Regions from separate parts of the Streptomyces sp. JNUCC 63 genome, predicted to be linked through region 1. Evidence: riboswitches for the same ligand, from Rfam matches in the RefSeq annotation. Region 1 holds a riboswitch; each other region holds the start of a gene.
What was found. Region 1 has a riboswitch for cobalamin ahead of nicT (Nickel transporter NicT). Riboswitches for the same ligand answer to the same signal wherever they lie in the genome.
Positions count from the first base shown of each region.

Region 2: another riboswitch for cobalamin. It lies ahead of ACX25U_RS11935 (ribonucleoside-diphosphate reductase subunit alpha); the one in region 1 lies ahead of nicT (Nickel transporter NicT).
Region 3: another riboswitch for cobalamin. It lies ahead of ACX25U_RS11560 ((2Fe-2S) ferredoxin domain-containing protein); the one in region 1 lies ahead of nicT (Nickel transporter NicT).
Region 4: another riboswitch for cobalamin. It lies ahead of ACX25U_RS28085 (cobalamin biosynthesis protein); the one in region 1 lies ahead of nicT (Nickel transporter NicT).

Region 1 covers NZ_CM135963.1:3,978,982-3,982,530, reverse strand. The annotation lists gene ACX25U_RS18240 (DUF4142 domain-containing protein) at 1-15, shown strand, start outside; gene ACX25U_RS18235 (LAETG motif-containing sortase-dependent surface protein) at 243-1,211, shown strand; gene ACX25U_RS18230 (ArsR/SmtB family transcription factor) at 1,243-1,596, opposite strand; cobalamin riboswitch at 1,677-1,877, shown strand; gene nicT (Nickel transporter NicT) at 1,909-3,042, shown strand; gene ACX25U_RS18220 (nucleoside hydrolase) at 3,039-3,549, opposite strand, start outside.
Region 2 covers NZ_CM135963.1:2,659,007-2,662,555, forward strand. The annotation lists gene mctP (monocarboxylate uptake permease MctP) at 1-513, shown strand, start outside; gene ACX25U_RS11930 (GNAT family N-acetyltransferase) at 588-1,097, shown strand; cobalamin riboswitch at 1,170-1,306, shown strand; gene ACX25U_RS11935 (ribonucleoside-diphosphate reductase subunit alpha) at 1,429-3,549, shown strand, end outside.
Region 3 covers NZ_CM135963.1:2,578,612-2,582,160, forward strand. The annotation lists gene ACX25U_RS11550 (FecCD family ABC transporter permease) at 1-660, opposite strand, end outside; gene ACX25U_RS11555 (ABC transporter substrate-binding protein) at 657-1,652, opposite strand; gene ACX25U_RS11560 ((2Fe-2S) ferredoxin domain-containing protein) at 1,801-2,214, opposite strand; cobalamin riboswitch at 2,256-2,445, opposite strand; gene ACX25U_RS11565 (hypothetical protein) at 2,717-3,211, shown strand; gene ACX25U_RS11570 (S8 family serine peptidase) at 3,489-3,549, shown strand, end outside.
Region 4 covers NZ_CM135963.1:6,109,305-6,112,853, reverse strand. The annotation lists gene ACX25U_RS28105 (hypothetical protein) at 1-28, shown strand, start outside; gene ACX25U_RS28100 (helix-turn-helix domain-containing protein) at 274-1,131, shown strand; gene ACX25U_RS28095 (hypothetical protein) at 1,174-1,638, shown strand; gene ACX25U_RS28090 (DUF397 domain-containing protein) at 1,913-2,164, opposite strand; cobalamin riboswitch at 2,292-2,430, shown strand; gene ACX25U_RS28085 (cobalamin biosynthesis protein) at 2,532-3,473, shown strand; gene ACX25U_RS28080 (cobyric acid synthase) at 3,470-3,549, shown strand, end outside.

The DNA.
Region 1 (3,549 bases):
CCGCAGGTGGGGTGAGTCGCGGAACACCTGGTTCCTCATGTGACACAAGCGTGATGGAGCAGTGAACTCGGTTCGTGTTCCCGAAGTTGACATGTTTCAACCGCGCACACGACCATGAGCGCACACTGTGGCGCATGTGACCGATGGGCCCGTTGTTTCTTCCGTCTTTTGTGGGCCCTTCCCTGGTCCGTGCCGTAGTCCTGCGACCAATCACCCCTGTGCACAAGCAAGATGGGATCCGTATGTCCATAGCCAGACGTGTCACCGCCGGCCGCCTGCTGGGAACGGGCGCCGCGACGCTCGCCCTGTGTGCCGCCTCCGTCGCCGCCGCCTCCGGTGCCTGGGCCCACGGCGCGCCCGGCGGTGACGGCTGGAAGAACGGCGGCCAGTACAAGCCCGGAACGGGCGCGGGCAAGGTCACCGAGAGCGACCGCTGCCAGTTCTCGCTGGACGGCAAGAACTTCTTCGACGCCGTCAAGGTCGACGACCAGAGCCTGCGGCCCAGCGAGGACGGCAAGGTCCACATCAAGGTCCGTACCGCCCGTGACGCCACGGCCTGCACCGCCTCCCTGGCCTCCTACCTCGCCCACGGCCCGACGTTCGCCACCTCCGGCGAGCAGGTGTTCGTCGACTTCGACACGGTGACGGTCAAGCGGGGCGAGACCGACTCCCTCGACATCGCCGTGCCGGACGCCGGCTGCTTCGCGCAGATCGACCTGTACCGCGGGGCGGTCAAGTTCGACGGCAGGACGGACGCGAACGACGGTTTCGAGCACGGTGAGCTGCCCAAGGGCCCGGACCGCCCGGTCATCAAGGACAAGCTGATCGCGGCCTGGAACGGCGGCACCAAGGACTGCACGGCCACCGAGCCCGAGCCCGAGACCCCGTCCACCCCGCCGTCCTCGGCCCCCGCCGAGCCGCCGGCCCCGGCGGAGGAGTCGGCCCCGGCGGAGGAGTCGGCGCCTCCGGCCGACAAGACCCCCTCCGAGACGGAGAGCCCGTCGTCGAGCCCGAGCGAGACCCCGGCCCCGTCGGCCTCCGGCTCCACCACCGCCCCGGCCCCGGCCCCGAACGGCGGCGGCGGCGACCTGGCGGAGACCGGCGGCGGCAGCAACACCGGCCTCGTCGCCGGCGGCGCGGCGGTGCTGCTGGCGGGCGGCGCGGCGATCGTGGTCGCCACGCGGCGCCGGGCGGCGAACCGCGCCTCGTGATGCGCGCGGGGCTGTTCGAGCAGACGGCGGTTCAGGCCGCCGCGCAGTGCTCGAGCAGCCCCGCCACCTCCGCGTCCACCACCCGGTAGCGCACCACGCGCCCCTCCTTCTCCCCCGCGACGACCCCCGCCGCCCGCAGCAGCCGCAGTGCCTGCGACACGGCGGGGTCGTTCATGTCCGTGGCGAGGGCGAGGTCGGACACGGCGAGCGGCCCGGCGCGGTGCAGCGCCAGCAGCAGGGCGAGCCGCTTGGGGTCGGACAGCAGGGAGAAACGCTCCGCCCAGGTGTGGACGGGACCGGCGTCGCCGATCGCCGCGATGGCGTCGCACACCCGGTGACCGTCGATGGTGCGACGGCCGGCGCGGTCGGCAGGGACGAGATGCATGGCGCCATCCTCGCAGGCACCACCCTGTGATCTTCCATACCTGCGCAGCTGTGCAGCTATGCAGGCGACCGTCCGTACCTCTACGGTGGGCGGGCCGTGGTGCTCGGGAATCCGGTGACGGCCCGTCAAGGGTCCATGCCGGAGCGGCCCTCGCCACTGTGATCGGGGAGTTCCCGTCCCGTCCGGCAGCCGCCGGGCCACTGGTCCAACGACCGGGAAGGCAGGGACGGAGAGCGTTTCACCCCGTAAGCCAGGAGACCGGCCACGGCAGCTCACGAGGAGATCCACGAGGTGCTGGAGCGTGATGACCGGATGACCCTGCCCAACCCTGCCCCCACGCCGACGTCCGCGCGGACCGCGTCCGCGCGGCCGACGTCCTTCGCATGGCGCCGGGAGGACACCCTCAGGACCGCCGGCCTGATGGCCGTGATCGCCGCACTGCACATCGTCGCCTTCGGCATCCTGTTCCTGCTCGTCGTCCCCGGTAACTACCAGGTCGGCACCAAGGCGTTCGGCATCGGACTCGGCATCACCGCGTACACGCTCGGGATGCGGCACGCCTTCGACGCCGACCACATCGCCGCCATCGACAACACCACCCGCAAGCTGATGGCCGACGGCAAGCGGCCGGTGTCGGTGGGCTTCTGGTTCGCGCTCGGCCACTCCAGCGTCGTGGTGGCGATGGCCGCCCTGGTGGCGGGCGGCGCCCAGCTCGCCGGCACGCTGATGAACGACGACTCCCGGACCCACCAGGCGCTCGGCGTCCTCGGAACGGCGGTGTCCGGTACGTTCCTGTACCTCATCGCCGCCCTCAACCTGGTCGCCCTGGTCGGCATCCTGAAGGTCTTCCGGGCGATGCGGGCGGGCACCTACGACGAGCGGGAGCTGGAGGCGCACCTGGACTCCCGCGGCTTCATGAACCGCGTCCTGGGCCGGCTCACCAAGTCGATCTCCCGCCCGGGCCAGATGTATCCGCTGGGCTTCCTGTTCGGCCTCGGCTTCGACACCGCCACCGAGGTCACGCTGCTGGTGATGGCGGGCTCGGGCGCGGCGGCCGGCCTGCCCTGGTACGCGATCCTGTGCCTGCCGCTGCTGTTCGCCGCCGGCATGAGCCTGTTCGACACGCTCGACGGCACGTTCATGAACTTCGCCTACCAGTGGGCGTTCTCCAACCCGGTCCGCAAGGTGTTCTACAACCTCACCATCACCGGCCTGTCCATCGCCGTCGCCTTCTTCATCGGCACCATCGAGCTGGTCGGCGTGCTCCACGACAAGCTCGACCTCCGGGACGCCGTCACCGGCTGGATCGCCGGCCTCGACCTGGACAACGTGGGCTACGTCGTCGTCGGCCTGTTCGTCGTGGTGTGGGCGGCGGCGGTGACGTACTGGAAGGCGGCGAAGGTGGAACAACGGTGGGCGGTACGGCCCGCCGCCGACACCGACTAGTCGTTCCCCGTCCCCTCCACGGTGGCCAGGAACAGCTTGACGTACCGTTCGGCGTCGATGTCCAGCGCCACGTCCACCAGGGGCTGTTCGCGGGCCTCGCCGTGCAGTTCCGCCTCGCCCGGGCGCGGGCGGCGGTCGACGACCGTCTGCCCGCGGGCCGGGCCCGGCGCGAGGTTCACCTCCACCGGCAGCCGGTGGGTGGTCAGCCCCGCCGGGTCGGCGACCGAGCAGACCGTGCCCGCGTCGCCGAGGCCGCCGAAGGGGACGTCGTTGCCGGTGGCCGGGGTGCGGTGGGACAGCAGCCGCCCGGCCAGCCGGGCGCCGGGCTCACCGCGCTCGCGCAGCCGCCGTACGTCCGCCTCCGGCACGAGCACCCGCTCGAACACGTCCAGGCCGTACATCGTGACCGGCACCGCGGCGGTGAGCAGGATCGCCGCGGCCTCCGGGTCGTGCCAGACGTTGAACTCGGCGACCGGCGTGGCGTTTCCGGTGGCCACCGCGCCGCCC
Region 2 (3,549 bases), 1.3 Mb from region 1:
TTCATCCGGCCGGAGGCGACGGCGAAGGAGGAGACCCGGGTCTCCAAGATCGTCTCCCTGCTGGTGAAGGTGGGCGCGCTGGCCTTCGTGCTGACCATGGACCGGACGGTGGCCATCAACTTCCAGCTGCTCGGGGGCATCTGGATCCTGCAGACCTTCCCGGCCCTGGTCGGCGGCCTGTTCACCCGCTGGTTCCACCGCTGGGCGCTGCTGGCGGGCTGGGCGGTCGGCATGGTCTACGGCACGGTCGCGGCCTACGGGGTCGCCTCGCCGACGCAGAAGCACTTCGGCGGCTCGGCCAAGGAGATCCCGGGCATCGGCGAGATCGGCTACATCGGTCTGACGGCGTTCGTGGTCAACGTGGCCTTCGTGGTGGTCCTGACGGTCGTCCTGAAGGCGGTCAAGGCACCCGAGGGCGTCGACGAGACCAGGCCGGAGGACTACACGGCGGACGCGGGCGACCCGGGGGTCGAGGTCGAACTCCCGCCGGCCACCGCGGGAGCCGCCCACTGAGGAGCGGGCACAGCACGGGCCGCCGGAGGAGAACCGGCGGCCCGCTGTCGTACCCGTGCGGCACACTCACCCCCATGGACATCGCGATCCGGCCGGTCGAGCCCGGCGAGTACGACACCCTCGGGGAGATCACCGCCCAGGCCTATCTCCAGGACGGGCTCCTCGACTTCGGGGAGAGCGACACGTACCTCGTCGAGCTGCGCGACGTGGCCAAGCGGGTGGCCGCCGCCGAGGTGCTGGTGGCCGTGGCGGACGGGAAGGTGCTCGGCGGCGTGACCTTCGTGCGCACCGGGGGCCCCATGGCCGACATCTCCGGCCCGGGCGAGGCCGAGATACGGATGCTCGCGGTCGCGCACGCGGCACGCGGCCGGGGCGCCGGCGAGGCGCTCGTGCGGGCCTGCCTGGACCGGGCGCGGGCCACGGACGGCTGTGTCCGCGTGGTGCTGTCGACCCAGAGCTCCATGCGCGCCGCCCACCGGATCTACGAACGCCTGGGCTTCGTCCGCGCGCCCGAGCGGGACTGGAACCCGATGCCGCACGTCGACGACATCTCTCTGCTCGCCTACGAACTGAACCTGAGCTGACGCCGAGTTGCCGCCCTGACACGGACTCGGCACAACATCTGGGGGTGTCTTCCCCCGCCCGACACGACATGTATGCTCATGCTCGCTGTCACCGCAGGGGAATCCGGTGCGAATCCGGAACTGTCCCGCAACGGTGTACTCGTACACGTATGCCCGCATGGCCGTGTACGTGCGTCAGTCCGAGGACCTGCCGACAGTGCGCCCGGCCGTCCGGTCCGGGTGCCCTGACGTCCGGGCCTCGTGGAATGGGCCGGTGGACGCGACGCCACGTGCGCTCGTGTGCTGCCCCCTGCCCTCGGCGAGGCCCCGTGCCGAGCGAGGGAGACCCCACGTGACCATCGCGCCAGCCGACCCGGCCTCAGCCGCGGCCCCGGAGCCCGACAGTCCCGGCACCGCACTGCTGCGGACCCTGACCGAGCTGACCGCCGACCTCCCCGACGCCGACCCCGGCCGGGTCGCCGCCGCCGCGCTGCGCGGCCGGTCGGCGCACGCCGACGAGGCCGAGCTGCGCGAGCTGGCCACGGAGGCGGCCGCCGGGCTCATCTCCGAGGACCCCTCCTACTCGCGGCTGGCCGCCCGGCTGCTGACCATCGGCATCCGCGCCGAGGCCGCCTCCCAGGGCGTCACGTCGTTCACCGGGTCCATCGCCGTCGGCCACCGCGAGGGCCTGATCGCCGACCGGACCGCCGCGTTCGTCCGCGTGCACGGCGAGCGCCTGGACGCGCTGGTCGACCCGGCCGCCGACGACCGCTTCGGCTACTTCGGCCTGCGCACCCTGCACAGCCGCTACCTGCTGCGGCACCCGATCACCCGCAAGGTGATCGAGACGCCCCAGCACTTCATGCTGCGGGTGGCGAGCGGCCTCGCCGAGGACGACACCGCGCGCTCCCTCGACGAAGTCGCGGCACTGTACGGGCTGATGAGCCGCCTCGACTACCTGCCCTCCTCCCCCACGCTGTTCAACTCCGGCACCCGACACCCCCAGATGTCGTCCTGCTATCTGCTGGACTCCCCCAGGGACGAGCTGGACTCGATCTACGAGCGCTACCACCAGGTCGCCCGTCTGTCCAAGCACGCCGGCGGCATCGGCATCGCCTACTCCCGCATCCGCTCGCGCGGTTCGCTGATCCGCGGCACCAACGGGCACTCGAACGGCATCGTGCCGTTCCTGAAGACCCTGGACGCCTCGGTGGCCGCCGTGAACCAGGGCGGCCGGCGCAAGGGCGCGGCGGCGGTCTACCTGGAGACCTGGCACTCGGACATCGAGGAGTTCCTGGAGCTGCGGGACAACACCGGCGAGGACGCCCGCCGTACGCACAACCTGAACCTCGCGCACTGGGTCCCGGACGAGTTCATGCGCCGGGTGAACGCCGACGAGCGGTGGTCGCTGTTCTCCCCCTCCGACGTGCCCGAGCTGACCGATCTGTGGGGCGAGGAGTTCGACGCCGCGTACCGGGCCGCGGAGGCGAGGGGCCTGGCGAGGAAGACGATGCCGGCCCGCGACCTGTACGGCCGCATGATGCGCACCCTGGCGCAGACCGGCAACGGCTGGATGACCTTCAAGGACGCCGCCAACCGCACCGCCAACCAGACGGCCGAGCCGGGCCACGTGATCCACTCCTCCAACCTGTGCACGGAGATCCTGGAGGTCACGGACGACGGCGAGACGGCGGTCTGCAACCTCGGGTCGGTCAACCTGGGCGCGTTCGTGCACGACGGGGACATCGACTGGGAGCGGCTGGACGAGACGGTGCGTACCGCCGTCACGTTCCTGGACCGGGTGGTCGACATCAACTTCTATCCGACCGAGCAGGCGGGCCGGTCCAACGCCCGGTGGCGCCCGGTGGGTCTGGGCGCCATGGGCCTGCAGGACGTGTTCTTCAAGCTGCGGCTGCCCTTCGACTCCCCGGAGGCGAAGGCCCTGTCCACCCGGATCGCCGAGCGGATCATGCTCGCCGCGTACGAGGCCTCCACCGATCTCGCCGAGCGCCCCCAAGCACCTACGACAAGCTCCGGTGCAGGGGGGACCCCCATCGGCCCTCTTCCGGCCTGGGAGAAGACCCGTACGTCCCGGGGTGTGCTGCACCCCGACCACTACGGCGTCGACTTCTCCTGGCCCGAGCGCTGGGCGGCCCTGCGCGAGCGCATCGCGGCGGTCGGCATGCGCAACTCGCTGCTGCTCGCCATCGCCCCGACCGCCACCATCGCCTCGATCGCGGGCGCGTACGAATGCATCGAGCCGCAGGTCTCCAACCTGTTCAAGCGCGAGACGCTGTCCGGGGAGTTCCTGCAGGTCAACTCCTACCTGGTGGCCGATCTGAAGAAGCTCGGTGTCTGGGACGCCCGGACCCGGGAGGCGCTGCGCGAGGCGGGCGGCTCGGTGCAGGACTTCGCCTGGATCCCCGAGGACGTACGGAAGCTGTACCGCACGGCGTGGGAGATCCCGCAGCGC
Region 3 (3,549 bases), 1.4 Mb from region 1:
GAGCATCCAGCGCAGCGCCGACTGCGTCTTGTGGGGGTCGTTGGAGGTGACCACCAGGAAGCCGGCCACCGCCGACAGCACCTCGGCCATGGCCACGCCCGCCAGTACCAGCCGCAACGTGGTCATCCGCCCGCCGGAGCGGGCCAGGAAGTACACCGCGACCAGGGCGGCCAGCGCGCCGCAGAACGCCGCCAGCGGCAGTGAGAAGGCACCGAACAGCGTCACGTGGAAGACCAGGACCAGCACCGCGCCGACGCTGGCCCCGGACGACACCCCCAGCAGCATCGGATCGGCGAGCGGGTTGCGCACCAGCGCCTGCAGGGCCATCCCGGCCACCGACAGTCCCGCGCCCACCACCGCGCACAGCACCACCCTCGGCAGCCGCACGTCGGTCACGATCGTCTCGCGCACCGGGGGCCACGTCGGTTCGGTCAGGCCGGGGTGGACCTGGTGGAGCAGGATGTCCCACACCTCCCTCGCCGGGATGCCGACCGAACCGGCCGCGATCCCGAACGTCGCCGCCACCGCCACCAGGGCGCCGAGCCCCGCCAGCACCAGGGCGTAGGGGAGCCTGCGGCGGCGGTCGGCGGCTCTCGGAGCCCCGGCCGGCGAGCCGCCGGCCGTCCCGGCCGGGTCGGCCGTCTCCGTCGTGTCGGTCACCGGAAACGGTCCGGGTGGAGCTGGCGGGCCAGTGACTCCACGGCCGCCGGCACCCGCACGCCCAGCACGGTGGACGACAGCGGCAGCACCGCGAACCGCTTGTTCCTGATCGCGGGCACGTCCTTCAGCGCCGGGTTGGCGAGCAGGAACTTCTTCTTCTCCTCGACGGTCTGGTCGCCGTAGTCGTAGATGACGACGGCCTCGGGTGCCCGCTCGGCCACCTGTTCGAACGACACGTCACCGAACGCCTTGTCGACGTCGGCGAAGAGGTTCGTCCCGCCGGCCCGCTCGATCATGTCGTTGCCCATGCCCGCGCCCCCGGCGGTGAGGGCGGTCCTGTCACCGCTGTCGTAGACGAAGAGCTTCACCGGCTTGACGCCGTCGAGCTTCTTCCCGACCTCGTCCAGCGTGGCGTGCAGCCGCTTCAACTGCCGTTCGGCCCGCTCGGGAACGCCGAAGACCTTGGCGACCTCGCGGACCTCCTGGTCCATCACCGCCATCGTCACCGGCCCCGAGGGGCACTCCTCGATGTTGAGGCGGGTGTTGATCCCGGCCTTGGTGAGGGCGTCGCGGGAGCGGCCCTCCTTCTCGTCGAAGGCGGAGGTCCAGCCCCCGTAGACGAAGTCGGGTTCGGCCGTCAGCAGCGTCTCGTAGGACGGGTACTCCTTCGCCAGCGACTCGATCGTCCTGTAGGCGGCCTGGTACTCGGGAAGGATCCCGTTGTCGGGATAGGCCGTGCCGACCATCGACTTCTCCAGCCCGAGCGCCAGCATCACCTCGGTCACGTGCTGGTTCAGCGACACCGCGCGCTGCGGCGGGCGCTGATACGTCGCGGTCACCCCGCAGTTGGACAGGGTAACCGGGAAGCCTTTCGCCGCGGCGGCACCCGCGGTCCCGTCGGCGTTCTGGCGGGCGCTTCCGCCACAGCCGGCGATCAGCAGGGCCGAGGCCGTGGCCAGCAGCAAGGACAGTGGGCGTCTGCCCGTCGTCATGGGATGGTTCCTCTCACCAGCATGTCCGGGGTGGTCACCGGGTGGCGTGGACGGTCGTCGGGAAGGCGTGCCGCGGCCGGGGGTTGAGGGTCGTACGAACCGTCACCGGCCTCCGACCGCAGCGGCGGGAAGGGGAGTGCCCGGAGCGTCACAGGTCGCCGCGGGACGACGGCCCGGACGAAGTGCGCCGTCGCGGCGGGGTGAAGACGTAGAGGTCGAGGATCTCGGGCCGCCGGGCGACACCGGGACCGCCCGCCCGGACCCAGGTGGCGATGTCCTCGGTCGCGGCTGGGTCGTTGACCAGGCCGAGCCACACCGGCCGGGCACCGGCGGCCCGCCCTGCGGCGGACGGCTGGACGACGACCACATTGGCCTGGTCGCACACGTCCAGGCACGCCGAGACGCGTACGGGCGCTTCCTCACCGAGACGCGCGGTCTGTGCCGCGTGATCGGTGGCGGTCACCTTGGGACTGCCGCAGCAGCAGTCCCGGCACACGACGACCCGGCAGGGCGCCGCGTCGACCGGCCCTCCGCCCAGCCCTTCGGCCGGCCTCCCGGACATGCCGCACCACTCTCCTCTCCGGGGAAATCCGCCCCGGTTGTCGTCGAGGAGGCGACCGCGTGAGTCTCCTGGCTCTCGGGTCGAAGCTCGTCCCGGCCTTCCCACCCGCCTCGGGGCAGTGGCCAGTTCGGGATTCGCTCGCCGATCACAGTGGCGGGACCGCGCCGGTTTCACACCGGCTTCCTCATTCCGCCGTCGCCTTGTCGCCCGACATCATCGCATCCGGGGCATGGCGCCGTCACCAGTGCGCCCACCAGGGCGGGCCCGGCGTCCACGGCGGACGCGACGGACGCGCCGTCGTCCGCCACCAGAACCGACCCATCCTGCCCGCGCCACCGACGGTTCACCAGTCACCGGAGCCGGTCAGGGGATTCCTCTCCAAGAGCTGCCGGTCCGATTGCGGCCGGGAAGTCGCCACCATAGCTTCAATCCGTCGGACTTCTTCCGATAAGCCAACATAACTTCTTATGTCGGCTTTCCCATGTCGTCGAACGGAGCATCCATGTCGGTGATGACCGGTACCCCGCCCATGCAGCAGTTCGGCCAGCAGGGCGGCGCCCCGCAGGGTCAGATCCAGCAGATCATCCAGCAGACCATCCAGCAGGCGTGTCAGCAGGCGAGCCAGCAGGTCGCGCAGCGCATGCAGCAGACGCTTCAGCAGATCCAGCAGGTCCAGCAGCAGCTCCAGCAGCAGGGCATCTCCCACCAGGCGCACCCGTACCTGGCCATCGCGATGCACACCGCGCTGCGCCAGGGCGTACGGCAGGCGGTGGAGCAGTCCGTGCAGCAGGCGCTGCCGACGGTGATCGTGACGCTGCTCCAGCAGAGCCAGCAGGGCCAGCAGGGCCAGCAGGGCCAGCAGGGCCAGCAGGGCCAGCAGGGCCAGCAGCAGTGGGGTGGCGGGTACGGCCCCCAGTCGTTCGGCCAGCCGTTCCCGCAGTACCAGCAGCCTGGCCTCGGCTTCGGCCAGATGGGTCAGCCCTTCGGTATCGGCTGACCTCTGGCGGCGCTTGATGCGGTGTGCCCAGGAGTGCTTCCCGGGCACACCGCATCACCGTGGAAGCGCGAGCCGCCCGTAGTCGGATCGGGAGCACAAGTACGACATAGGCGTGGTGAAGGTGGACGCAATGGTCAAGGAAAGGCCCAGAAACAACCGCGAGAGCGGGTCCGAGGGCGCGGGGGCCGGCAGGCCGGAACCCGAGAGCAAGGAAGCAGGGCCACGCGGGAAGGGCGCGCCGTCACCGATCACGGTGCAGCCGCGACGGGGGCGGTACATGGTGGCACCGCTGCCCCAGCAACTGCTCCCGCCGGGAGTGCCCGGACTGAGCATGGACG
Region 4 (3,549 bases), 2.1 Mb from region 1:
CTATGGAATTTCCCTGATTGTGAGCTGACACCAGAAGGAACACCGGCCTGACAAGGCCCCAAGCGCAACTTCTGCATCACCCCCCGTAGGGCACTGTGTGCCCCTTGCGGGGGGTTTATTCGCATTCGACGCAGCAGCGTGAGCCCATCAAAACGACACATGTCATACTGACGAACGCTAGCCGCCGTGGTCTAAGTCACCTACTCTCATGGGTAGTTACTGTTCGATGGTGGCAGCCCGACGAGTCAACGCCGACATGTGGCAGGGAGCGCCATGCCAAGAGACATCGATCCGAGCCTCAACCGACGCAGGCTGCGAATCGAACTGCGCAAGGCCCGCGAAAACGCCGGGATGACCCAGCGGGACGCCGCGAAAGCCCTCGAATGGTCGCTCTCGAAACTGATCAGGATCGAGGCGGGCACGGTCAGCCTCGGAGTCACGGACCTGCGAGCACTGCTGCAGTTGTACGAGGTCACGGACCCCGGACTGGTCGCGGAGCTCGAGGACGCGGCCCGCGGCTCGAAGGGACAGTCATGGTGGGCGCAGTACAGCGACGTGGTGTCACCCCAGTACGCGTTGTACCTGGGGTACGAGGGCTCGGCGGACACGATCCGCATGTACAACCCGGTCGTCCTGCCGGGCCTCCTCCAGACGGAGGACTACGCCACCGCGCTGCTGTCGGTCCAGATCCCGGAGACGAGTGTGCGGCAACTCGTGGATCTCCGCCTCACCCGGCAGGAGCGGTTCTTCGACGCGGACGACGGCCCCGACATCGACATCGTGCTGGACGAGGCGGCCATCCGCCGCCAGATCGGCGGGCCCTCGGTGATGCGCCGGCAGATCGACCACATCCTGACGCTGGCCGAGCATCCGCGCGCCACGCTGCGGCTGCTGCCCCTGTCCGCCGGGGCGCACTTCAGCGTCGGGACGCCGTTCATCCTGCTGAGCTTCAAGGACGACGACGACCTGCTCTACGTCGAGGGCCCGGGAGGCGGCCTGTCGAGCCGTGACGACCTGGCGCTGATGGTCCGCTTCCAGGAATGTTTCGAAGACATCGGCGCGATCGCGTACGAGGGCGACCGGATGACTGAGCTGCTCGCCGCGGTCAGGGAGAGTCTGGACAACAGCTGACCCCGGGCGGGACGACCCGGGCGGGAACGGGGTGGGAGGGCCATGGCGGTCTTCGGAATACGAGCGTGGTGGCAACGCCTGCGCACGGGGGACGTCGAACCGGAGAACGCTGTTCCACTCGACGACAACGCCGTCAAGGTCGAGGCGATCAAGCAGCCGGAATGGCTCCAGGGGCTCATCGAGCTGGAGAGCGCCCGGGTCTCCAACGAGATCCGGCTGCTGTCGGCCCGGCTGCTGCTGGGCACCGCCTGCGCGAGTGCTCTGCTGCTCAGCCTCGCCGTCGCCACCCGGGTCGCCCCCAGCATTCCCTCCGGAGCCGCCACCCCGCTGACCACGACGGTCGCCGGGGCGGTCGGCGCCGCGCTCGTCACGGCACTGAGCGCCGTACTGGGCAGAGCGCTGCGCCGACGCTCCAGCGGCTCAGAGACCGGCGGGGTCAGCGACGGGGCGCGCTTGGGAGCTGAGCCGTCGCAAGGGCACGGTTCAGGACCCGGAGCCGCTCCGTGACCGGGGTGAGCCCCCACCACAGACCGGCGGCCACGGCGATGAGCACGGTCACCAGCAGCCAGACGACACCCCGCGCCGCACCACCGGGCACCAGGAGCCCCGCCAGCGCTCCCAACCCCACCGCGACGACCCCGGTGACCAAGGCGAAGAGGGCCAGCGGGCCCACCGCCGAGTGCCGGCTCTCCTTCGCTCCGCCGGAACTGCCCGCACCGGCCGACGCCGTCCCTTGTTCAGCTCGCTCTCGCATCTGTGCGCCTCCCGTCCCCCCGGCGGATCATGAGCCGCCCGCCTCCGGGTCCCCCAGCCCAGCCAGAAAACCACACCACGCCGCACGGCGAAAGGCGAGAACTTCGCCGTCTCCGCCGTTCCCTGGCCGTTTCGAGTCGCGCACGAGCACGCGGCCCTGTGCGAGGGCCGCTTCCACGCATTCCCCGTTCTGGTTGGAGTAACTGCTCCTGACCCACGCACGCCCCGACGGCTCCCTGCCTGCCAACGCCCACCTCCTTCTGCCTCCATGGGTGTCCATGCCGGAAGTCTTCCCAGCTTCACACCTGCGGAAGAGGTAAAAAACAGCTGTTTCAAGCCACTGACGCCGCGTCACGGGTGTGGGCCTCAGCACACTGGTCCGCCGCAGGTCAAAGGCAGGTTGACGGGTGTTCACGGGGCGTGGTGGACTGCCGGGGCCATGTACGGCGGCAAGAGAGGAAGCCGGTGCGAATCCGGCGCGGTCCCGCCACTGTGACCGGGGAAGAACCCCCGGGAGCCAGGAACTCTCACCGCCGGTCTCGTCGAACCAGGGCGTGGACACCCTGAGTGAGGACATATCGCCATGCGCGGCTGCCGACCGAGGTTCACCAGCGACATCCCGACCGCACCCACGGCCGGCTGACCCGATGGGTGCCGACCGCGTCTTCGCGTACGGCGCCACCGCCGGCCTCCTCGGTGACCTGCTCCTCGGCGATCCCCGCCGCGGGCACCCGGTCGCCGTGTTCGGACGGGCCGCCGGTGCCGTGGAACACGTGCTGTGGCGGGACCACCGCGGCTGGGGCACCCTGCACACCGCGGTGTGCGTGGGGGGCGCCGTGGTGACGGCCGCGCTCGCCGCGTCCGCCGTGCACCGCTCCCGTACCGCCTCCGTCGCCCTGACCGCCGCGGCCACCTGGGCCGTCGTCGGCGGCACCTCGCTCGCGCGGGAGGCACGGGCGGTCGGGCAGGCGCTCGGGGCCGGGGACGTCGAGGGCGCCCGGGCGCGGCTGCCGCACCTGTGCGGGCGCGATCCGCAGGCGCTGGACGCCGACGGGATCGCCCGGGCCGTCGTCGAGTCCGTCGCCGAGAACACCTCCGACGCGGTGGTGGGCGCCGTGGTGTGGGGCGCCGTCGCCGGAGTGCCGGGCCTCCTCGGCTTCCGGGCCGTCAACACCCTGGACGCCATGGTCGGGCACAGGTCCCCCCGCTACCGCCGCTACGGCTGGGCCTCGGCCCGCCTCGACGACCTCGCCGGATGGCCGGGAGCACGGCTCACCGCCGCCCTCGCGGCCGTCGCGGGAGGCGACCCACGGGGTGCCGTACGGGCCTGGCGCGCCGACGCCGGCAAGCACCCGAGCCCCAACGCCGGCCCGGTCGAGGCCTCGTTCGCGGGGGCGCTCGGCGTGCGGCTGGGCGGCACGCTCTCCTACGGAGGGCGCGTGGAGCACCGCCCGGTGCTCAACGGCTCCGGGCGCGCCGTCCGGGCGGGGGACATCGAACGGGCCGTACGGCTCTCCCGGCGCGTGAGCTGGCTCGCGCTCGGCGTGTGCGCGGGCGCACGGCTGCTGAGGAGAGGACGTACGTCATGAACGGCGGTCTGCTCGTCGCCGGCACCACCTCCGACGCCGGGAAGAGCGTCGTCACGGCCGGGATCTGCCGGTGGCT